3 regions of the Microbacterium sp. ZOR0019 genome follow, and region 1 is predicted to be linked to each of the others. Evidence: predicted binding sites of a transcription regulator. Region 1 holds the regulator's gene; each other region holds the start of a gene.
The links. Region 1 encodes LexA, which represses DNA repair genes until DNA is damaged. Its sites were predicted from a motif close to TCGAACANNTGTTCGA; they were not measured.
Positions count from the first base shown of each region.

Region 1 (7,687 bases):
TAATCGAAGACGGCGACGCGGGGCGCGCTGCTCACAGCGCACCCTTGGTCGACGGGATGCCGTCGACCAGCGGGTCCAGAGCCTTGGCCTGGCGGAAGGCGCGCGCGAAGGCCTTGTACTCGGCCTCGGCGATGTGGTGCGGGTCGCGCCCGCCGAGGACGCGCACGTGCACCGTGAGTGCGGCGTTGAAGGTGATGGCCTCGAACGAGTGGCGCACGAGAGACCCGGTGAAGTGTCCACCGATCAGGTGGTGCTCGAACCCGGCCGGCTCGCCGGTGTGCACGAGGTACGGACGCCCGGAAATGTCGACGACCGCCTGCGCGAGGGCTTCATCGAGGGGCACGAGCGCATCGCCGTACCGCGAGATGCCCGACTTGTCGCCGAGCGCTTCGAGGATGGCTTGTCCGAGCACGATCGACACGTCTTCGACGGTGTGGTGCGCATCGATGTCCGTGTCGCCCGAGGCCCGTACCGTCAGGTCGGTGAGCGAGTGCTTCGCGAAGGCGGTGAGCATGTGGTCGAAGAACGGCACCGAAGTGTCGATACGGCTCGCACCGGTCCCGTCGAGGTTCAGTTCGAGCTCGACGGTGGACTCCGACGTGCTGCGCACACGGCTGGCGGTGCGCGGGGTCAGTGCGGGGCTGCTCATGATGCCGATCCTATCGAGGCCAAGGCGTCGAGGAATGCAGTGGTCTCGGACTCGGTTCCTGCGCTCACCCGGAGGTGCCCGGGGATGCCGACGTCACGCACCAGCACACCACGGTCGTACAGCTGCTGCCAGGTCGCGCGCGGGTCGGCGACTCCTCCGAACAGGACGAAGTTCGACCACGTCTCGTGCGGCGTGTAGCCGAGGGCCTCCAGGGTCGCGGTGATCCTGTCGCGCTGCTCGACGATCTCCTCGACCATGCCGAGCATCACATCGGCGTTGCGCAGCGCAGCGACGGCGGCGGCCTGTGTGAGCGCGCTGAGGTGATACGGCAGTCGGACCAGGCGGAGGGCGTCGATGAAAGCAGGATCGGCCGCGAGATAGCCCACCCGCGCGCCCGCGAACGCGAATGCCTTGCTCATGGTGCGGGAGATCGCGAGCCGAGGCCGCCCTTCGAGGAGCGTGAGCGCGGAGAGCGCGTCGTGCGGAGCGAACTCCTGGTACGCCTCGTCGACGATGACGACGCCGCGCGCAGCGTCGTAGACGGCTTCGACGACGTCGAGACCGAGAGGCGTCCCGGTCGGATTGTTCGGCGAGCAGAGGATGACCACATCGGGGTCAGCAGCGCGTACCTGCGCAGCCGCATCCTCGGGCGTGATCGAGTAGTCGGGCTCCCGGGTGCCGGCAATCCACCGTGCCCCCGTTCCCTGCGCGATGAGCGGATACATCGAGTACGTGGGCGCGAACCCGAAGGCGGTGCGCCCGGGTCCTCCGAACGCCTGCAGGATGTGCTGCAGCACCTCGTTGGATCCGTTGCCCGCCCAGATCTGGTCGGCGGTGAGCCCATGACCGAGGTAATCCGCGAACGCCTCGCGAAGCGTCGTGAACTCCCGGTCCGGATACCGGTTCACATCGCGGATCGCCACCGCGATATCGTCGAGGATGTCACTCGCGACCGCCTCCGGGATCGGATGAGTGTTCTCGTTGACATTGAGAGCGACCGGGAGAGGGGCCTGGGGGGCACCGTACGGCTTCAGCCCGCGAAGGTCGTCACGGAGTGGCAGATCGTGGAGGGAGAGCGTCACCCTTCCCATGCTAGGCCGCTGGTCGGGCGGATGACGCACATCCCGGTGAGGGCTCAGTCCACGTACTGCGCCGGGATCGCGAGCTCCTGACCGATCTGGAGCTCGCCACCACGGAGCACGTTCATCCGGCTGATCTCTCCGATGACGACACGCGGGTCGGCGTTCGGCGCGACCGAGGTGGCGATCGACCACAGGGTGTCCCCGGGCAGGACCGTCAGCGTCTCGACACTCGCGGCGGGAGCATCGGCACCGGAGGCGATGGCGCTACCGCCGCTGAGTGCCGCGAAAGCGATTCCGATGGCCAGCGGCACGGAGGCGAGAGCCAGCAGCACACCGCGACCCCGTGCCGTCAGCCGCAGTCGCGTGTGGGGGCGTGCGGGTGCCGGGAGGATCGTTGCGGTGCTGACGCTGATGGTGCTCATGTCGTGCTCCTTAGCCTGTCTCGGGGCGATGGGCCCGGAGGAAGTTGGCGTAGCATTCGCATTCCCGTCTCGGCCGGGAGCCGTGAATGCGAAGCTACGTTCCGAAGGTATCTTCGAGTTCGAACATCTGTCAAGTGTTCTTCGAAACCGGAAACGCCATTCGCCCGACACGCTCGAACAGATCTTCCAGATCGGACTGTTTCTCGGATACGGTTTCGATGAGAACACCACACCACGGGCCTCCGACATTCGAAGAGCGACGTCGGATCACGCACTTAAGGAGCACCATGAGCGAGTACTCAGCCCCCGAGTCGGAGGCACCGCGGACCCGCCGTCGCAAGAGCCTGAGTCCGAAGCAGATGGCGATCCTCGAGGTCATCCAGAATTCGATCGCCCACCACGGGTACCCGCCGAGCATGCGGGAGATCGGTGACGCCGTCGGCCTCAAGTCGCTCTCGAGCGTGACGCACCAGCTCGGACAGCTCGAGCTCAGCGGCTACCTGCGCCGCGACCCCGGGAAGACGCGCGCGATGGAGGTCCTGATCGATCTGCCCGGTGCGAGCGGCGAGAACCCGGCCGATGTCGCGACCCCCGTGGGCGATGCCGCGCTCGTACCCCTGGTCGGGCGCATCGCCGCGGGCGTGCCGATCACGGCGGACCAGCAGGTGGAGGAGATCTTCCCCCTTCCACGCCAGCTGGTCGGCAAGGGCGACCTGTTCATGCTCAAGGTCTCCGGCGAGTCGATGATCGACGCCGCGATCTGCGATGGCGACTGGGTGGTCGTCCGCTCCCAGAACAATGCGGAGAACGGCGAGATCGTGGCCGCGATGCTCGACGGGGAGGCCACCGTCAAGGTCCTGCGCCGTCGCGACGGGCACACCTGGCTGCTGCCCCGCAACTCGTCTTTCGAGCCGATCCTCGGTGATGAGGCCGTCGTGCTCGGCAAGGTCGTGGCTGTGCTCCGAGCGGTCTGACGTGCTCCGCTGACCGTCGAGGCCCCCTCCCAGATACGTTTCTGAGAGGGGGCCTCGACGCTGCGCGGGGGCCTCGACGCTGCGCGGGGGCCTCGACGCTGCGCGGGGGTGTCGACCCTGCGCGGGGGTGTCGACCCGCTGCGAGGGTGTCGACCCGGGGTGGGCTACACCCGGACGGTCACGTCCTCACGCACCCGGCGCGTCGCCTCGACGATGTTGCGCAGCGAGGCGGTCGTCTCGTCGTAGCCGCGGGTCTTCAGGCCGCAGTCCGGGTTCACCCAGAGCTGACGTGTCGGGATCTCCTCCACCGCGCGACGCAGCAGCGACTCGACCTCCTCGACCGTGGGCACGCGCGGCGAATGGATGTCGTAGACGCCCGGACCGATGCCGTGGTCGAACCCGACCTCGGCGATGTCGGCGACGACCTCCATGCGACTGCGCGCCGCCTCGATCGAGGTCACGTCGGCATCGAGCGCCCGGATCGCATCGATCACGACACCGAACTCGGAGTAACAGAGGTGCGTGTGCACCTGGGTACCCGCAGCGGCACCACCGGTCGCGAGTCGGAACGAGTCGACGGACCAGCGGAGGTACGCGGGCTGGTCCGCCTTCTTCAGCGGCAGGAGTTCACGCAGCGCGGGCTCGTCGACCTGGATGATCGCGATGCCGGCAGCCTCCAGGTCCGCGATCTCATCGCGCAGCGCCAGCGCGACCTGGTTCGCGGTCTCACCGAGCGGCTGGTCGTCGCGCACGAACGACCAGGCGAGGATCGTCACGGGACCCGTGAGCATGCCTTTCAGGTGCTTGCTCGTCAACGACTGCGCGTACGCGGACCATCCCACGGTGATCGGCGCAGGTCGCGAGACGTCACCCCAGAGGATCGACGGGCGCGTGGCCCGGGATCCGTACGACTGGACCCAGCCGTGCTCGGTCACCGCGAAGCCATCGAGGTTCTCGGCGAAGTACTGCACCATGTCGTTGCGCTCGGGCTCCCCGTGGACCAGCACATCGAGCCCGAGGTCCTCCTGCAGAGAGACGACGCTGGCCACTTCGCGACGCAGGAAGTCGTCGTAGTCCTCGGCGGGGATCTCGCCCCGGGTGAACCGGGCGCGCGCACGCCGGATGTCGCCGGTCTGCGGGAAGGAGCCGATCGTCGTCAACGGCAGCACGGGCAGGCCGAGCGCCTCCTGCGCGGTCTCACGCTCCTCGTACCCGACGCGGGAGAAGTCGGCCGTGCTGAGCGCACGATCGCGGACGGCACCGTCACGAACGCCTGGTGCAGCGAGACGATCCGCCAGCGCGGCGGACGACGCGTCGAGCTCGGCGGCGATCGACGCGCGGCCGACGCTGAGTCCCCGGGCCAGCACACCGACCTGCTGGACCTTCTGGTCGGCGAACGCCAACCACGAGACCAGACGCTCGTCGAGCCCGGACTCGTCGGTCACGTCGTGGGGCACATGCAGCAGCGACGTCGACGTCGACGCGGACACGGCCGCGCCGAGCGCACGGAGGGCCTCGAGCCGGTCGAACGCGTGCGCGAGGTCGCCGCGCCAGATGTTGTGCCCGTCGACCACCCCGCCGACGAGGGTCTTGCCCTCGAGCCCTGCAGCCGGGGCGGGCACGCCGCCGCGCACGAGGTCGACGGCGATCGCCTCGATCGGCGCGGCCGCGAGCACCGGGAAGACCTCACCGAGGTCGGCGTACGGGGCGGCGACGAGGATCGCGGGGCGTTGCGTTGCACGTCCGAGCACGTCCAGCGCTCGGGCGGCAGCATCCGACAGCTGAGCGACGGATGCAGGGAGCGACTCGCTCACGAGCGCCGGCTCGTCGAGCTGCACCCACTCGGCTCCCTCGGCGCGAAGTCGCGCGAGCAGCTCCACGTAGACCGGGAGCAGGTCATCGAGGCGCGCGAGCGGGTCGAAGCCCTGCGGGGCGTCATCCGAGGCTTTCGCCAGCGCGAGGAGGGTGACGGGGCCCACGATGACCGGTCGCGTGACCAGTCCCGCCTCGGCAGCCTCGGAGACCTGCCGGACGAGGCGGTCACTGGAAAGCGAGAACACCGTCTCCGGGCCGATCTCCGGCACCAGGTAGTGATAGTTGGAGTCGAACCACTTGGTCATCTCGAGCGGCGCACGCTCGCCCTCCCCGCGGGCGATCGTGAAGTAGGCGGGGAGTCCCACCGTGCCATCGGCACCGCGGAGGTCCTCGAAGCGTGTCGGGATGGCCCCGACGGTCACGGCGGCATCGAGCACCTGGTCGTAGTACGAGAAGGACTCGGGGATCGCGGAGTCCTTGCGTCCAAGCCCCAACTCGGCGAGGCGCTCGCGCGTCGATGCGCGCAGCTCACGGGTGGTCCGCTCGAGCTCCTCCTCGTCGATGCGGCCCGCCCAGAACGCCTCGACGGCCTTCTTGAGCTCACGGCGACGGCCGATCCGGGGATAGCCGAGGATGGTGCCCTCGGGGAATGCGGTCATGATCTTTCCTTTCGGCGGGGTCTAGTGACGCAGGGCCGGGAGGATCCCGGCTTCTGCGAGAACGGTGAGGACGGTCTCGTGTTGGTTGAAGGCGTAGAGGTGCACGCCCGGCGCTCCCCCGGCGACGACCTCGCGAGCGAGGCGTGCGGCCCACTCGATGCCGATCTCTCGACGACCCTCCGCGGTCGGCTCGACGTCGAGCGCGATGGCGAGTTCGCTCGGCAGGTCCTCCCCCGTGAGCTCGAGCACGCGTGTGAGCCGCGCCGGTGAGGTGATCGGCATGATGCCCGGCAGGATCGGGATCGTGACCCCGGCGCTGCGAGCCCGTTCGACGAACGCCAGGTAGTCGTCAGGGTGGAAGAAGAGCTGCGTGATCGCGAAGGTCGCCCCGGCGGCCTGCTTGGCGAGCAGCGCCTCCACATCCTGCGTGCGGTGCGTGGCCCGCGGATGCCCTTTCGGGAATGCGGCGACCGCGATGTTCACCTTGCGGCGGGGATCGACCCTCGCGGCACCGGGGAGTCCGGGGACGGGTGCCTCCTCGTACGGAGCCCGTTCGGCCTGCACGCGGTCGATCAGCTGCACGAGCTGGGCCGCACTCTCCAGATCGCCGAGGTCGTCCTCGGTCTGCCCGGTGGGCGGGTCTCCGCGCAGGGCGAGGAAGCTGAGGATGCCGGCATCGAGGAACTCGCGGATCAGCGTCGCGGCGCCCGCGTAGCTGTTGCCGACGCAGGTCAGGTGCGCGAGTGGCTCGACGTCGGTCTGCGTGCGGATGAACCGGAGCACGTCGAGGGAGCGGCCACCGGTCGATCCGCCCGCCCCGTAGGTGACCGAGAGGAAGTCGGGCCCCGCGGCGGCGAGGCGGCGGACGGTGTCGTGCAGCGCTTCCTCGCTCGACGCCGAACGCGGTGGGTAGAGCTCGAAGGAGAACGGCACGCGAGGAGTGCCTGAGGTCTCGGTCTCGGAAGACATCTTCTCTCCTGGGGACAAGTCGGGCCGGGGACCGCGCACGACACAGAGGACGTCGTTCGCGGGCGGGTGCCGGGCTCGGCTGTCGCTCCACGCTCCGGGGCGAACCGGGGCGTTTCCAGAAACCTAGATCACCCTGTCGGGTCGCCGCACGTGTGTGACGCCGTGTGTCATCGGCCCATAGGCTCGAAGCATGTCGTCCCCTTACGGTTCCTGGCCCTCGCCCTTCTCCGCCGCATCCGTGGCGGTCTCGTCCCCGCGCATCGACGGCGCCCGCTTCGTCGGCTCCGAGATCTGGTGGGGGGAATCCGTCCCGTCCGAGAAGGGGCGCGTGACGGTGCGGAGTTCGTCCGGGGACGAGATCCTTCCCGCCCCCTGGAGCGCACGTTCGCGGGTGCACGAGTACGGGGGCGGCGCGTGGACAGCCGATCGCCAGGGCACGCTCTACTTCGTCGATGCGGCTGATCAGCGAGTGCGTCGACTCGTCCCTGGCACCGAGCCTGTCCCCCTCACCCCGCAGGGCGCGGCGCACGGAGGCCTGCGGGTGCAGGCCGGGCGTCTGCTGGCCGTGCGTGAAGACCTGTCGACGACCCCGCACACCCGATCGATCATCGAGATCCCGGTCGACGGTTCGGCGGCGGACGACGCGAGCGCGATCCGGGTGATCCGGGAGAGTGAGGGCTTCGTCGCCCATCCGGCGCTCTCCTCCGACGGCGAGCGGATCGCCTGGGTCGAGTGGGACGCCGGCCGGATGCCGTGGGAAGAGGCACACGTTCGGATCGTCGCTCTCCCCTCAGGCGACGTGCACACCGTGCCCTCGCGAGCGGCCCTGCAACCGGAGTGGCTCGGCGACGCCGAACTGGTGTTCGCCGATGACTCCGCGGGCCGATGGGGGCTGCACCGCGTCGCTCTCGACGGCGACGTCCCTGGCGCCGAGCCACAGCCGCTCGCACCGGCGGACGCCGACACGGGCTACGGGCTCTGGGTGCTCGGCAACCGCTGGTACCAGCCGCTGAACGACGGGCGGATCGTGGCCGTGCGGACGAACGGCCGTGACCTGGTGGTCGTGATCGATGCGGATGGCGCCGTCCGTCCGATCGATGTCCCCGGGGACGGGCAT
Region 1 is NZ_JRKC01000080.1:26,036-33,722, reverse strand. Features, by position in the region: gene hisH (imidazole glycerol phosphate synthase subunit HisH) at 1-35, opposite strand, end outside; gene hisB (imidazoleglycerol-phosphate dehydratase HisB) at 32-649, opposite strand; gene L978_RS16230 (histidinol-phosphate transaminase) at 646-1,740, opposite strand; gene L978_RS16225 (LysM peptidoglycan-binding domain-containing protein) at 1,785-2,153, opposite strand; gene lexA (transcriptional repressor LexA) at 2,441-3,127, shown strand; gene metE (5-methyltetrahydropteroyltriglutamate--homocysteine S-methyltransferase) at 3,292-5,601, opposite strand; gene L978_RS16210 (methylenetetrahydrofolate reductase) at 5,623-6,570, opposite strand; gene L978_RS16205 (S9 family peptidase) at 6,761-7,687, shown strand, end outside.

Region 2 (7,687 bases), on a different contig from region 1:
CGCGGTCCCGGCGGTGGTACCGGCCGCCGTGCCGGCACCGGTACCGGCAGCCGTACCGGCGGCCTTGCCGGACCGGCGGGAGACGCGCGGCGTGCGCACCTGCACCAGCTCGGCGAGCGTGGATCCCATGATCGCGAGCACCGCGATCGTGAGTCCGAGGGCGGCCGACGGCCACAGCAGCATGAGCGGGTAGGTGAGCATCAAGCGGAAGCCCTCGAGCATCATCGCGCCCCAGCTGGGCACGTTGGAGTCGCCGATGCCGAGGAACTGGAGGCCGGCCTGCATACCCATCGCGATGCCGGCGGTGAGGGCGGTCTGGATGATGACCGGCGGATACACGGCCTTGATGACGTGGCGGAAGATGATGCGTCCGTCGGACAGGCCCGACACGCGGGCGGCGTCGATGTAGGGCTCGCTGCGCACGGCCAGGGTCTGAGAGCGCGCGATGCGGAAGTAGCCGGGAACCATGAACACACCGACGGTGGCCATGAGCAGCTCGAAGTTGTTGCGGCTGCCCGCGGCGACCACGAGCAGGATGATCATTCCGGGGATCGACTGGAGAGCATCGCTGATCCAGGTGGCGATGCGGTCGAACGTGCCACCGAAGTAGCCGGCTGCGACGCCGGACGGCACACCGATCACGAGCGCGGTGACGATCGTGATGAGCGCGCCCCACAGGGTCGTGCGCGTGCCGTAGATGAGTCGGCTCAGGATGTCCCGGCCGGTCGAGTCGCCGCCCAGGAGGTGCTCGGGCCCGGGAGGCGCCTTGGCCGCGGCGAGGTCGACGAAGTTCGGGTCCATCGGCGCGAGCAGGGGCGCGAAGACCCCGACGAGCACGATGAGCAGGAAGATCGCCAGCGGGATGTATCCGCCGGGGTGACGGAGGAAGCGGCGGAAGAGGCTCGAGCGTCGCTTCTGCGCCGCTCGGTCGAAGGCGACCCGGATGTCTGTGGTGGTCACGCGACGCGCACCTTCGGGTTGATCCAGCCCAGCACGAGGTCGAGCAGGAGGTTGATGAGGACGACGAAGACGATCGAGATGACCGTGATGCCGAGGAGCATCGGGATGTCGCCGTTCTGCGAGGACTGGTTGGTGAGCTGTCCGAGACCGGGGAGGCTGAAGATCTGCTCGACCACGATCGCGCCGGACAGCAGCCCCACGAACATCAGGGCGATGACGGTGAGGGCGGCGGGCGACGCGTTGCGGAGGATGTGCAGGTTGACCCGGGTGGCGGAGAGACCCCGGCTGCGAAGCGTGCGCACCCAGTCCTGGCGGCTCTGCGCGATCACGGCGTTGCGCAGCTGCTCGGCGACGGCAACGATGCCGCCGAGGGCGAGCGAGATCGCCGGGAGGGTGATGGAGCGCAGCCATCCGTCCACGGATTGCGTCGGCGGCACGTAGCCGACGGCCGGGAACCACTTCAGCTGCACCGCGAGCCACATCACGAGCACGAGGCTCACCCAGAAGCCGGGGAGAGCGAAGAGCACGACCGAGATGCCCTTGATGACGCGGTCGAACCAGGTGCCGGGACGGAGTCCGGTGACCATCCCGAACGTGACGCCGACGACCGCGGTGATCAGCGTCGCGAACGTCACCACCGACAGGGTCACGGGGACCTTGATCGCGAGCTGTGCGCTGACGGGCTGGAAGTTGCGCCAGGAGACGCCGAAGTCGAGCAGAACCGCGTGCGAGAGCCAGTCCCAGAACTGCACGAGGAGCGGACGGTCGAGGCCGATCTTCTCGGCGAGCGCCGCCTGCTGAGCCGGACTCGCCGTGGTGCCCAGAAGCGAGGCCGTCGGGTCGCTGATGGCGAGATGGGCCAGGAAGAAGGTGCCGATCGAGACCGCGACGAGCAGGAGGATGCCGGACAGCACCCGCTTCGCCGTGAACAGGAACATGGGGGCCTCTCGGAGGATGGGGTCGGAGGGGGAAGGTTGCCGGGGCGGCCGGTGTCGCGGCCGCCCCGGCGGGCGTCAGCCCTGGGTGATGTAGCGGAGCGTCGGGAACATCATGCCCACGACGGGCTGCAGCTGGATGCCGGGCGCCGTGTAGTAGATGTTGTTCGCCTGGTACCAGACCGACCACCATGCCTGGTCGACGAGAGCCTTGTTGAGCTCCTTGACGGCGTCGGTCTGCGCGTCGCCGCGCTCGGTCTGCACCTTCTCGACGAGAGGAGCGATGACCTCGTTCTCCGCATAGTCGGGCGCGGGGTTGAACCACTGCACGCTGGTCACCTGGCGGGCGACGGTGGCGACGTCGTTGCCGTCCATCGCGAGGAACGAGATGAACATCGGGTAGTTCGGCGCGTTCAACTGGTAGTCGGGCATCTGCATGTTGTCCCACGTGACCTTCACGCCGAGCTCGTTGAGTGCTTGCTCGGCCGAGGGCTTCCACATCTCGAAGATGGGAGACATCGGCATCGAGATCTCGAAGCCGTCGGGGTAGCCGGCGTCCGCCAGCAATTGCTTGGCCTTGTCCATGTTGTAGGCGTAGGTGTCGTTGAGCGACGGATCGTTGATGGGGCCGCCGTCGGGGAACACCTGGTTGGTGGCGACGCCCGCTCCGCTGCCGACCGCGGCGAGGACCGCCGCTCCGTCGAACGCGTAGTTCAGCGCCTGCCGCACCTCGAGCTTGCCGAGCGGCTCGCTCTTCACGCCGGTGTGGTCGGTGATGACGAGGCCCGCCCATCCCGAAACGCGTTCGGCGGTGTTCCACCCCTGCTGCTTCGCCTGCTCGAGGTTGGCGACATCGCCGTACTGCACGTTGATCTGGCCGCTGAGCATGGCGTTGTGACGGGCGGTGGCATCGGTGATCGGGAAGATCGCGAGCTCGGAGAAGGGATACGCGTCGGCATCCCAGTGGTCGGCGGTCTTGGTGAAGTGGTACTCGGCACCGGCGACGCTCGTCGCGCTGTCGAGGACGTAGGGGCCGGAGCCGATGGGCTCGCTGCCCAGCGTGCCCGCTTCGATGGCGGCCGGGGAGGCGACGTAACTGCGTCCGAGACCCATGAAGTAGAGGATCGTGTCGTCGCGCTGCGTGAGGGCGATGCGGACGGTGTCGTCGTCGACCTTCTCGAAGGAGGCGACGTTGACGTAGGCCTCACCCGAGCGGGCACCCGCCTTGAGGTACTCGAGGCTCGTGATCACGGCGTCGACATCGACCGGGGTGCCGTCGCTGAACACGGCGTCGGTGCGGATGTCGAGGTCGATGCTGAGGTCGTCGTCGGCGACGGTCCACTCGGTGGCGAGTGAGGGGATCGGTTCGCCGTCGGCGTCGAGGGCGATCAGAGCGTCGTAGACGGCGGAGAGATACGGGCCGTCGAAGCCGATGTCGGCGAGCGAGGGATCCCACGACGTGACGTCGAGGAAGTTCCCGATGTTGAGGGCGTCGGGGCTGTCGACCCCGCTGCCGTCGGACGGCGAGGGCGAGGCGCCGCCGCTGCAGCTGGTGAGGGCGAGCGTCACGGCGACAGCCGCGGCGAGCGCGAGGGGCATTCGTTTCATGATTCCTTCTCTCGGGTGCAGGGGGTGGTGAAGAAGGGTCGAGGTGCCGCTGATCGGAAGCCGGGTCCGACGTCACTTCGATGTGTCGTGCTGGTTAGTCTACATGCGTGGAAAAAGAGTGCAAGGGCGATTCTCCCCCGTGGTGTGCCGGACCATGCTCGGGGGCGCACCGGGCTTGACCGAGCGCGCAGGCATGAGCGCATGGACATGAGCGCGCGGGCATGAGCAGACCAGCACATCCCGAGCCGCACACGCAGGCAGCGGTATCCGGCGGCGATGTCAGGCGGCGATGTCGAAGCGCGCTCGACCGCCGAGGCGCGGGCTGCGCGCAGGGTCGACCGAGGCGGGAGGGATGAACCACACCCGCCCCACCGGACCGCCCCCATCGATACGGATGTCCCACCCGTTGTCATGCACTCGGTGATGGCAGGTCTCGCACAGCAGCACGCCGTTGGACAGATCCGTCGGCCCGCGGTCACGACTCCACCACCGGATGTGATGCGCCTTCGTCATCTCCGGCGGCAACCCGCACATCGCGCAGCCCCCATCGCGCTCCACCAGCGCCAACCGTTGCGATCGCGTGAACAAGCGCTTCTCGCGCCCCCAGTCGAGCACTTCACTCGCGGCGCCGAGCACACACGGAATCACACCCCCGCCGGCGGCCATTCGTCGCGCGGCTCCGATGCTGATCGGCTGCTCGACCCCGTCGATCTCCGCAGAGCCGGTGCCGGCCTCGAGATCATCGAGGCTCATTCTCACCACGATCGTCGCTCCTGCCAGCGGCACTCTCGCTTCACAGCCGAGCGCGTGCGCGGCGAACACAGAGAGCGCATCAGCCTGCAGCATCGGCACGGTGCGACGGTCGGCGTCGGGCGCGTCGGGCGCGGCCGCATCCTTCCTGGCGGCGAACGCGGCCGTCACGTAGCCACGGATCGCCGTCATGACAGGGGCAGCCGTCTCGGCATCGAGGACCGCGTTCAGATGCACCATCCCCTCACGCTCGTGGATGCTGAGTGATCGACGGGAACGCTGCTCCTCGAGTCGCGGCTCCACCCCATCCGGGTCCAGCCACGCCTCCGCCCGCACCACCAGCTTCCGCACATCGTCCAGCGCGAGCCCGAGCGCTTTCTCCACCAGCACACGCTCTGCCTCGGCGACGCGCGTCAGGCCCACCGCGACGCGACATCTATCGAGCAATGAGATGATCACCGCCGCCGACTGAGCGCTCAGCATTCCCGCGCCGAGCGCCTCCCGCACGACCGGGTATCTCGCCGGCAGCGGCGCTCCCAGGAGGTCTGCACGCGGAGCAACGGCCTCCCCCACCTTCACGAGCCGGGTCGCATCACCGCGTGACACACCCACGGTTGCCGCGATCAGCGTCGCCGGATTGCGGAACCCCTGCTGCTTCGCGAGACTCTCGGCCCCGAGTTCGGGGCGGGACTCGCGAGAGATGCACGCGGCCACTTCGACGTGCACGGCATCCAGCCGGCGCTGGAGCACCCCGAGCGAAGCGCTGACCGCGATGAGCTGCTCTCGCGACAACTCACCCGAGTCGTCGGCATCAGCCCACGCCGCGTCGAGACGGGACATCGCCTCATGCAACACGGCCAACTTCGACATACCCAGATTTTATCGAAGAACCGCCCAACTTTCGTAGATTTGTTCGAATGAATGCCAGCATATCGCAGACCACCCAGGGGTCCTTCAGGCAATCCCAGAGCCACCCCCGCCCCGTCACGCAAGGTGCGCGGCGAAGCCGGATCCCTCAGTCGTCGTGAAGGGCTCTCTTCACCCGGAGCAATTCGGCCGCCGATTCGATCTCCGCTTCGCGCGGGCCTCGCATACCGGACCCGTTGGTCGGTGTGAGGATGAGGGAGAGCAATCCTCCGCGCACGTTGATGTCGAGCCGCCCATACGACATGCTCGTCTCGTTGCGCCGTGATACCGAAACGATGTCGCGAAGAGCATAATCCTGCCTCTCGACTGAATGGCGCGGCCTTGCCAGCCCTGCGTGGATGCACACCGTCAGGCGGTCCGGATGAACCAGCAACCACCCGGCGCTCACACGATCCGCGGGGGTACCATCCACGTCGAGATCGGCCCGCGAAAACGCGAAGCCGGCCAATGCTCCGGCACCCTGCACGTCGCGCGCGGCGGCTCGAACGAGCCACCGCCACCGAAGCGCGTTCCATCCCGCGGCAGCGATCAGAGCGAGTCCGGCGGCGGCGAACAGCATCACACTGCCGATCGATGCCCCTTGCAGCGCCGGGAGCACGAGAACGACGACGCCGAGGAGAACCGCACCGCACATCGAGATGTTGCGGCCGAGCGTCGTCAACGGCCCGTCGGGGGTGAGGCGAAGAAGCTCCACTCGAGAGAAGCTTCCCTCTTCGCTAGGCGACCCGTTGCGCGTCATCACCTCAGCCCACCCGCACGTCGGACACACCAAGCACCGTCACTCGCAGCTCCGCTCGTCCGGCGGTCGCCTCGGCTTCGAGGGGACTGCATCGGTCAAGCCACCGTCCTCCTCGACAGCCCGGCGTCTCGCATCAGCGCGTCTGTCGAGAATCAGATACCAGCCGACGAAGAAGACCACCAGAAAGAGGAATCCGCCGAAGACCACGGCCATGAGCAGCGTGGGCTCCGGGCTCATCTCATCTCCGCTCCCCCGACATCCCCGGCGGATCTCGGCGCGCCTCATGTTCCCACACCGGCAGCACGCAGCCCCAGAGCCTCCGCCCCCTCACCACGCCCCGTCGGCGCGTACCTCCCGGTCGACCCAGCAGTCGGCGAGCGCGGTCCGCACCTCGGCACCGTGGTCACCTGCGAGCGCGAGCGCCGCATGGTTCTCCTCGAGTTGCGCGAGGCGCGAGGCACCGAACAGCACGTTCGCGGTGGCGGGGTTCGACAGGCAGAAGGCGACGCCGAGCGCGGCCGGCGTGACCCCGAACTCTCCCGCGACCCGCGCGACCTCGGGGTACACGGCGGCGATCTGCTCCCGGATGCCTCCCACGTCGGCACCGATCTTCCGCTCTGGCATGCGTCCGGTGGCGAGGATTCCGCCCTCGAACACGTCCGACGCCTGGAGCGTGAGAGTCCCCTCGGCGAACAGCGGACCGTAGGCGTCCCCCTCCGCCATCGATCGCCGAGCGATCCCGTACTTCAACTGCGCGAACACCGGACCAGCCATGCCGTGCTCCGCGGCGACGGCGAGCGCCTCCCGCGTGTGCTCGATTCGCCAGTTGTTGATGCCCCAGGAGCCCACGAGCCCCTCGGCGATCAGCTCGTTCACGTCGGCGACGAGGCGCGGCAGGTCCGGAGCGTCGAGGTAGTCCCCCACGACGAGGGTGTCGAACCGGTCGAGGCCCGCTCGCTCCAGAGACTCGACCAGTTGCGCGCGGAAGCCCTGGTTCGGCCAGTCCCACAGCCAGAGCTTGCCGCACAGCACGATGTCATCGCGGTCGACGCCGCTCGCTCTCAGAGCCTGCCCGAAGAGGATGTCGGTCTTCGAGTTCTCGGAGTGCGGACCCATGTTGTAGTACGCGACGTCGAAGAAGCCGGCGTCCAGCTCGACCGCCCGACGGATCAGCGCCACCGCGTCGTCGGGCGCCATCCGATCCCAGGTGTTCCAGGATCCGAGCGCCAGCGGGGGCACCGGGGCGCCCGGGGAATCCAGAGGCTTCCAGGGATATGTCGTTTCGGGCATGAAGGCTCCTTCGCCGTCTCGAGACACGGGGTTGTGTTTTTCTATGTATGTAGAATATAACGGAGACATCCCGTCAGAACCGCCGTCAGTGAGGACGAACATGACCGTATCCCCCCGCCGCATCCTGGTCACCGGCGGCGCGTCCGGCCTCGGCCGTGGCATCGCCACCGCGTTCCGCGACCGTGGAGACGAGGTCTTCATCGGCGATGTGAACGCGGACGCCGCCACGGCGATCGCCGCCGAGATCGGCGCCACGGCGCTCACCCTCGACATCGGCGACGAGTCCTCCGTGCGCGCCGCAGCCGAACGACTCACTGCCGACGGCGGCATCGATGTCCTGGTCAACAACGCGGGCATCGTCGCCGGCGGCGGCACCCTGCAGGAAGTGCCGGTCGACGTCGTCGACGCGGCCCTGCGGGTCAACGTGCGCGGAACCTTCCTCATGCTCCGGATCTTCGGCGCGCTGCTCGCCGACGCA
Region 2 is NZ_JRKC01000053.1:11,521-19,207, reverse strand. Features, by position in the region: gene L978_RS11230 (dipeptide/oligopeptide/nickel ABC transporter permease/ATP-binding protein) at 1-960, opposite strand, end outside; gene L978_RS11225 (ABC transporter permease) at 957-1,898, opposite strand; gene L978_RS11220 (ABC transporter substrate-binding protein) at 1,974-3,503, opposite strand; gene L978_RS11215 (HNH endonuclease signature motif containing protein) at 3,783-5,123, opposite strand; gene L978_RS11210 (hypothetical protein) at 5,269-5,874, opposite strand; gene L978_RS11205 (hypothetical protein) at 5,959-6,156, opposite strand; gene L978_RS11200 (aldo/keto reductase) at 6,247-7,209, opposite strand; gene L978_RS11195 (SDR family NAD(P)-dependent oxidoreductase) at 7,310-7,687, shown strand, end outside.
Region 2: the regulator LexA is predicted to act here: its motif matches at 5,155-5,170, upstream of L978_RS11215 (HNH endonuclease signature motif containing protein).

Region 3 (7,687 bases), on a different contig from region 1:
CCGAACGACACGCTCGCTCGCGCCATCATCACCTCGGTGCAGCAGGCCGGGAAGCCGGTCCCGGTGGTCACGGGTCAGGACTCCGAGGTCGAGTCGGTGAAGTCGATCATGGAGGGCATCCAGTACTCCACGATCAACAAGGACACCACGCTCCTCGTCGAGCAGTCGATCAAGATGGTCGGCCAGCTCCAGAAGGGTGAAGAGGTCGACGTCAACGACACCGAGCAGTACGACAACGGCGTGAAGGTCGTTCCGGCTTACCTGCTCGACCCGATCATCGTGACCAAGGAGAACGCGGCAGAGGCATACGCCAACGTCCCGAGCCTCCTCGAGATCGTGAAGTCGTACCAGTAACGCGCACGGCACACATCCTCACGGATACGCGAACCGTCCGGGCCCTCGGGTCCGGGCGGTTCGTCGTTCAACCGGTGCACATGCCGGGGACGCGCCTCAGAACGGTGCGGTCACCGGATCGGCACTCGTGAAGGTCACCGTGTTCTGCGGTGGCGGCCGGTCGATGTACGTGCGACCGGTCGGGCTCTTCCACTCCAGCACGCCGCCCGAGGTCTGGTCGACGTGCCAGGGGGAGTGGTGTTTGAGCATGTGATGTCGTCGGCAAAAGGGAGGCTGTCGCGTGAATCGGTGGCGGCTTGAGTCCGCGATGGTGGAGGGCTGTTGACGGGCCGTCTGGCCCCATCGTTTCAGGTGGTGCTCGGGGTGCGGAGTTTGAGGAGGTTGTGGGCGGTGCAGATCAGCCGCCATTCGCTTTGCACTGCATCGAGGCCACGGCGGGTGAATCTTCGGTAGCCGAGGTTGTTCTTGATGTTGCCGAAGACGGGCTCGATGCTGTGCTGTCGTTTCGCGTAGAGCTTCGCGCCGATGAGGTGTCCGAGTTTGTCGTCCATCTGCTGCCGTGCGATGACGGGATCGATGTGTTCCCCTCGGACGTGGGCGAGCATCACGTTGACCCGGTTCACGGACACCGTGAGCCGGTCCGCGGCGGCGCGTTTGGAGATCTCACCACGGTCGACTTGCTCGATCACGGGGATCCATTCGTCGGGTTCGGGTTCGCTGGTGCGGGTGGTGATCAGCTCGCCGTCGGTCCCGAAGTAGCGTTTCGTCATGTCCCGCACCCAGGTGTAGGAGACGCCGAGGATCTCCCCAGCTTTCCGCAGTGACAGCTCGCCCCGGTTGACCTTGGCGAGCACGAGTAGTTTGTCGTCGTCGGGTTTCGGGGCCTTGCGCCAGGCGGTCTTGCGGGTCGCGATCAGCGCCTCCGCGCCGACGTCGGTGGTGCCGTTCGCCGCAGTCCAGTAGCCGGCGTCAGCGAGGAACACACCCACCGGGCCGGCATCGCCGGCGGCGGCCAGATTCTCCACGACCGCGGCGGCCATCGGGATGAAGTGGGGCTGGTCGTTGGTGGTCGCCGCGACATCCGCAGCAACGATGATCTGCCCCTCCGTTGCCGCGGTCTGCGCGTTGTAGCCCTGCATCACGCCCTTGGAGGCGTGCGCGATGATGCGGGAGTGCGGATCGGTGGTGTTCGCCTTCCTCGCCCCGGCGCGCCGCGCCGTATTCGGGGACGGCTTCGGGCCGGTCAGCCCTTTCCCGGACTCCCGTTCCTTGCGTTCTCGTTCCGCCACCCGGGACTCGTAGTCGCGGGCCTTCTCCCGCTGGATCTCGTCCAGCGCCACCCGGATCCGGTCGCGCCGGTCTCGGCCACCTGCCCACTGCCCGGGCAGCTCGTCACCACGGGCCACACCGAATTGCTCGTCTTCGGCAGCATCGGTCTGTTCCGCTTCGGTGAGGATCTCCGCGGCCAACTCCTCCGCGTTCCGGTTGGCGAAGAACGACGCGTCGGCCGCGATCTTCGTGCCGTCGATCGCGACCACCCCCGTGTCGACCAGCCCCGCTTTCACGCAGAGGCTGAGGACCTGCCCGAACAGCGCGCCGATCGCGTCCTGATGGCGGCGCCGGAACCGGGCCAGGGTCGCGTGATCAGGGGTCTGGTTCGCGGCGAGGACCCGGTAGGCGACGTCCTCGACCAACCGCCGCTCGATCCGCCGCGAGGAGCGTTCGCCGGTGCAGTACGCGTAGAGCAGCACGGCGAGCATCACGGCGGGATCGTAGACCGCGCCGCCGCGACCGTCCGCGCGATACGACCCGTAGAACGCGGACAGATCAAGCTCGTCGACCACATCGATCACGAACCAGGCCAGATGATCCTCCGGCAGCCAGTCCCGCACCGACGGCGGCAGCAGAAACACCTGATCACGATCAGCGCGACGCACATTCACCACACCTAATCATCCCCTGATCAGGCATAAACTCACGCACGCCGCTCCGGAGAAGATGCCGATTCACGCGACAGCCTCAAGGCGGCAAGGTTTCCGTGGGCGGTCGCCCCTCCGGTCGAGGCCGCATGATTGTGGTCGAGGTCGCACTTGCGCGCCGTGATGCCGCATCCGGGAAACCGGCACCGCTGGTCCCGCGCGCGGAGATGCCGCCGGAGATGTTCACTCGGGCGGTAGCGGTCGACAGCGAGCAGTTCGCCGGAGATCGGATGCGTCAGCACGCGGTCCCAGCTGGTCGCGGAACCTGCCAGCGTGCGAGCGGTCGTGACGTCGATGGGGATCGTTCCGTCGAGCTCGGCCGGTGATGAGGTCGTCGGAGCGTCATCGTCCATCAGAGTGAGCACCGGCACCGTGACCTCGACGCGGGCGCGGACCTCGCCCAGCAGGCTGTCCGCCGTGTCACGGCCCGCGGGGGATCCTGTGAGAACGAGGTCGGCGAGCAGATCGGCGCGCAACTGATCGACCGTGCGGTCGTCGGCGGGGAGTCCGGCGACCGAAGCATCCTGTGCCGCTCGCGCGTTCTCCTCCTTCACCGCATGCGCCATCTGCGACAGCCGGTCGAGCATGCCGTGCAGGAGGACCGCGGGTCCGCGCGCCCCCAGCTCGGCCATCCCATCGTCGAGGTCCTTCACCCACACGCGGCGCAGCTCGCGGGCATCGCGATGCCGCTCGGTGAGACTGCGCTCCTGGAACCGCTCGGCAAGACGCCGCACGATCCGCCGAAGCCGATTCGGGGATTCCGTCACGGCAGCCTCCACGGCCTCCGCGGCGTAGGAGGCGCGATCCGCAGCCTCGTCGAGATGCGCGCCCGCCTCGACGATGACCCGGGAGTGCGCGGCACTGATGCGCCCTTCGCCCTGCGCCTCCCATACCGCCGGGAATCGGTCGACGAGCCACGAGGCCTCGGCCATCTTGCGCTCGATCGTGCGGTCGCTCAGGTGCTGCGCAGCGCCGATCTCGGCAGCGACCGTGCGGATCGCCATGTCTCCGTGATCGGGGTGGGCGGCGCCGCGGGCGATGTCGACGGCCAGGCGTCCGGCCATCGCGAGCATGCCGTCGCGGGCCGCCTGCATGCTGCTCAGAGTGCTCTCCGCGGCCTCGAGCGACGCGACCAGATCGGCGAGCATCGCCATCTGGGAATCGGTCGCGTCGAGCAGTGCGGTCATGACTTCAGTCCATCACCGACCACCGATATTCGAAGATGGATTCGATCGAAACTCACGTCTCCGGGGTCACGAAACGGTGACGAACGCGATCAACGGGCGGCGCTAGTCCCAGATCGGATCGTCGGGGTCGGGGGAGTCGGTGCCGTCCGCATCGGTCATGATGCGCGCGCCGGCGATCCACGAGGTCAGTGCGTCGCCGTGGAGCGTATGAGGGTGCGGCACGCCGAGGAGGTCGGGGTTCGTCGCGACGGCGAGCGGCTCATCGCTCGCGAAGACGACGACGTTGCCGAGCGGCCCTTCGTCATCGTTCGGTTCTGCGTCCAGGACGACCGCGACATGGTCGAACACCGTGCGCAGGGTGGCCGCCTGTCGCCGTGAGTACTCGAAGGGGTGTCCGTCGAGCAGGTTGACCGCCACGACTCCCGCCGCGGCGGAGCGCGCGGCGACGCGGCGATAGAACTCCTGGCTGGCCACGCGATGCCGGATGACGGCGGCATCCCAGAGATCGACGACCGTGAACCGCGCACCCATCCACTCGCCGGCAAGCTCCGCGTCCGCGACCGCGCGCGCATCACCGAAGATGACGCGCAGATCGGTGCCCGGAGACAGCGGCAGCGCGGCGATCACCGCCTCGTAGAGGGTGGGCTCGAACTCGACCACGAGCTGCGGCGATCCGGCGCGCGTGGCCTCGACGTAGCGTGCCAGCGTGAGGGCACCGGCTCCCAGGTGCACGGTGAACAGCGGCGCACCGGGCTCAGCGGCAGCATCCATCACTCTGGCGATGTGCTGGGTGTAGTCGTATTCGAGATCGGTGGGGTCGGTCATCGAGACGACGGACTGCGGGATTCCGTCGACGCTGAGTTCGTAGCGACCGGGCCGCCTTCTCGACTGCACCAGCTTCGCCTTGCGATCCTCGAGCAGAAGGGAGAACACCCGGCGACTCTTCGGCACCCGTCGATCTTAGATCGCGAGGAGCTGGTCGGAGAACACGCCGACCGCGCGCGACTACCCTGGAAGGAACATGGCACATCTTCTCGGGGCTGAAGCCCTGCATCTCGAATACCCGACCAGGGTCGTCTTCGACTCCGTGACCCTCGGCATCGAAGAGGGTGATCGCATCGGCATCGTCGGCCGCAACGGCGACGGCAAGTCGAGCCTTCTCGGCATGCTCGCGGGGATCAAGGAACCGAACTCGGGCCGCGTCACGGTGCGCGGCGGCACGCGTATCGGTGTGCTCGATCAGGCGGACACCCTCCCCGACGACCTCACCATCAGCGCCGCTGTGGTCGGGGACACCCCGGAGTACGAGTGGGCCGGCGACGCGCGGATCCGCGACGTCATCGAAGGACTGCTCACCGACCTGCCCTGGGATGCGGAGATCGGCTCCCTCAGCGGTGGTCAGCGGCGCCGGGTGTCGCTCGCCAAGCTCCTCACCGGAGACTGGGACGTCATCGCGCTGGACGAGCCGACCAACCACCTCGACGTCGAGGCCATCACCTGGCTCGCGGGGCATCTCAAGAAGCGCTGGTCGCCGAACGCCGGGGCCCTCATGGTCGTGACGCACGACCGGTGGTTCCTCGACGAGATCAGCACCGAGACCTGGGAGGTGCACGACCGGATCGTCGAGCCCTTCGAGGGCGGCTACGCGGCGTACATCCTGCAGCGCGTCGAACGCGACCGCATGGCGGCGGCGACCGAGGCGAAGCGCCAGAACCTCGCCAAGAAGGAGCTCGCCTGGCTCCGTCGCGGCGCTCCCGCCCGCACGGCCAAGCCGAAGTTCCGCATCGACGCGGCCAACGAGCTGATCGCCGACGTACCGGAGATCCGCGACAAGGTGTCGCTGCAGTCCCTCGCGGTCTCGCGCCTCGGCAAGGACGTGGTCGATCTGCTGGACGTCGGGGTGACCTACCCGACGGCGGACGGCGGCGAGAAGGTCGTGCTGCGCGACGTCGAGTGGCGCATCGCACCGGGGGAGCGTACCGGCATCCTCGGTGTCAACGGCGCGGGCAAGTCCACCCTCCTCGGGCTCATCTCCGGCACGGTCGAACCGACCGTCGGTCGGGTCAAGCGCGGCAAGACCGTGAAGGTGCAGACCCTCACCCAGCGCCTCGACGAGCTCACCCAGCACTGGAAAGACCCGGTGCGGGTGATCATCTCCGGTCTGCGCACCTCCTACACGATGGGGGCGGGGTCCAAGGCGCAGGATCTCACTCCCGGTCAGCTGCTCGAACGGCTCGGGTTCGATTCGGCGCAGCTCTCCACCCCGGTCAAGGACCTCTCGGGTGGACAGCAGCGCCGCCTGCAGCTCCTGCTCGTGCTGCTCGACCAGCCGAACGTGTTGATCCTCGACGAGCCGACCAACGACCTCGATACCGACATGCTCGCCGCGATCGAGGACCTCCTCGACTCCTGGTCGGGCACGCTCCTGGTGGTGAGCCACGACCGCTACTTCCTGGAACGCGTCACCGACCAGCAGTACGCGATCCTGGACGGGCATCTGCGGCACCTGCCCGGCGGGGTCGACGAGTACCTGCGGCTGCGCCACCTGCAGTCTTCGACCGGACCGAAGCAGACCGCCACGGCCGCAGCGACCGCGACGACCGCCGCCACCTCCAAAGGTCTCGACGGCGCGGCCCTGCGCACGGCGCAGAAGGAGGTGTCGGCCCTCGAGCGGCGCATCCAGAAGCTCACGCAGCAGGTCAACGCCGCCAAGACCGCGCTGGCCGACCACGACCAGTCCGACTACGAGGGCCTCGGCGAGCGGATGAAGAAGATCAGCGAGCAGCAGGCCGAGATCGAGGAGCTGGAGCTGCGCTGGTTCGAACTGACGGAGGAGATCGGCTGAGGAACACGCCGACCCATAGTTAGGATTACCTACCCTAACTAAAATGTCGTTAGTCTCGGGGGCGTCCCGTTCGACGACAGAAAAAGGTCATGCCGTGAATCGCCCCCTCGTCCTCGCCGCACTCGTCTCCGCCTCCGCGCTGCTGCTCGCCTCGTGTGCATCCGCCGACGCTTCAGGGCAATCGGTGGGAGACGGCGGCGACGCCGTCACGCTGGTGCACCCGTCCATCGCCGACCTCGAGATCGAGTTCGATGCACAGCCCGAGAACATCGTGATGGATTGCTACGCCTACAGCTCCCTGCACGAGTACGGCATCGAGCCGGTCGCGCTCTTCGGCTACGAGTGCGACAACCCCTTCGTCATGGGAGACGCCGACATCAGCGGCATCGAGGTCGTCGGCAAGGACGGCGAGATCGATGTCGAGAAGCTCGCCGAACTGCGGCCCGACGCGATCGTCGGCCAGGGCCACGCCGAAGGCTGGGCGTGGTTCGACGAGGACGTGAACGCGCAGATCACCCGTGTCGCCCCGTTCGTCGCACTGCCCGGCGGCGACACGATCGACGGACGCATCGCCGACACCCGCGAGATCGCGGCGTTCTTCGGCGGCGACGTGGCCTCCGAAGCGATCGTCCAGTCCGATGAGGATCTCGAGACCGCAAAGGAGGCGTTCCGCACGGCGATCGCCGACAGCGGCCTCACCCTCATGCTCACCAGCCCCGCGAAAGAGATGCTCTACACGGGCGTCGGCTTCGCGCAGGCCGATCTGCTCGAAGGACTCGGTGCGACGATCGTCGGCGCGGACGCTCCGGAGAACGGCAACCCGTGGGGGCAGGTCGCCTGGGAGGATGCGTCCAGCTACCCGGCCGATGTGCTGCTCGTCGAAGGGTACAGCGACGACTTCTCCTTCTCCGCCGATCTGTGGGATGCGCTTCCGGCCGTGCGGGCGGACCAGCTCGGAGCGTGGAGCTCCAAGGGGGCGATGACGGCTTCGACGTACGCGGCATGGCTGAGCGATGTCGCCGACCTCGTCTCGGCATCCCGCAAGGTCGCCTGACCTCTTGACATCGAAGGTCCCTCTCGCAGAGGCGCTCAGCGACGGGGAGCGCACGCGCGCTCCCCGTCGCTGGATCGGGCTCATCCCGCTCGCGTTGCTGTGCCTCCTGGCGCTCGCCGCGAGCATGCTGGTGGGCTCTCGTGCCATCCCACCCGCAGATGTGCTGCAGTTCACGCTTCACCCTGATCCCGACGACGCGGTCTCGCAAGCCGTCCGGTTCTCCCGCATTCCCCGCACCGTCCTGATCCTGGTCGCAGGGGCGGCGCTC
Region 3 is NZ_JRKC01000003.1:12,938-20,624, forward strand. Features, by position in the region: gene L978_RS00340 (substrate-binding domain-containing protein) at 1-354, shown strand, start outside; gene L978_RS18655 (hypothetical protein) at 451-603, opposite strand; gene L978_RS19280 (transposase) at 702-2,267, opposite strand; gene L978_RS00350 (HNH endonuclease signature motif containing protein) at 2,330-3,520, opposite strand; gene L978_RS00355 (spermidine synthase) at 3,623-4,471, opposite strand; gene L978_RS00360 (ABC-F family ATP-binding cassette domain-containing protein) at 4,542-6,365, shown strand; gene L978_RS00365 (ABC transporter substrate-binding protein) at 6,460-7,419, shown strand; gene L978_RS00370 (iron chelate uptake ABC transporter family permease subunit) at 7,424-7,687, shown strand, end outside.
Region 3: the regulator LexA is predicted to act here: its motif matches at 3,550-3,565, upstream of L978_RS00350 (HNH endonuclease signature motif containing protein).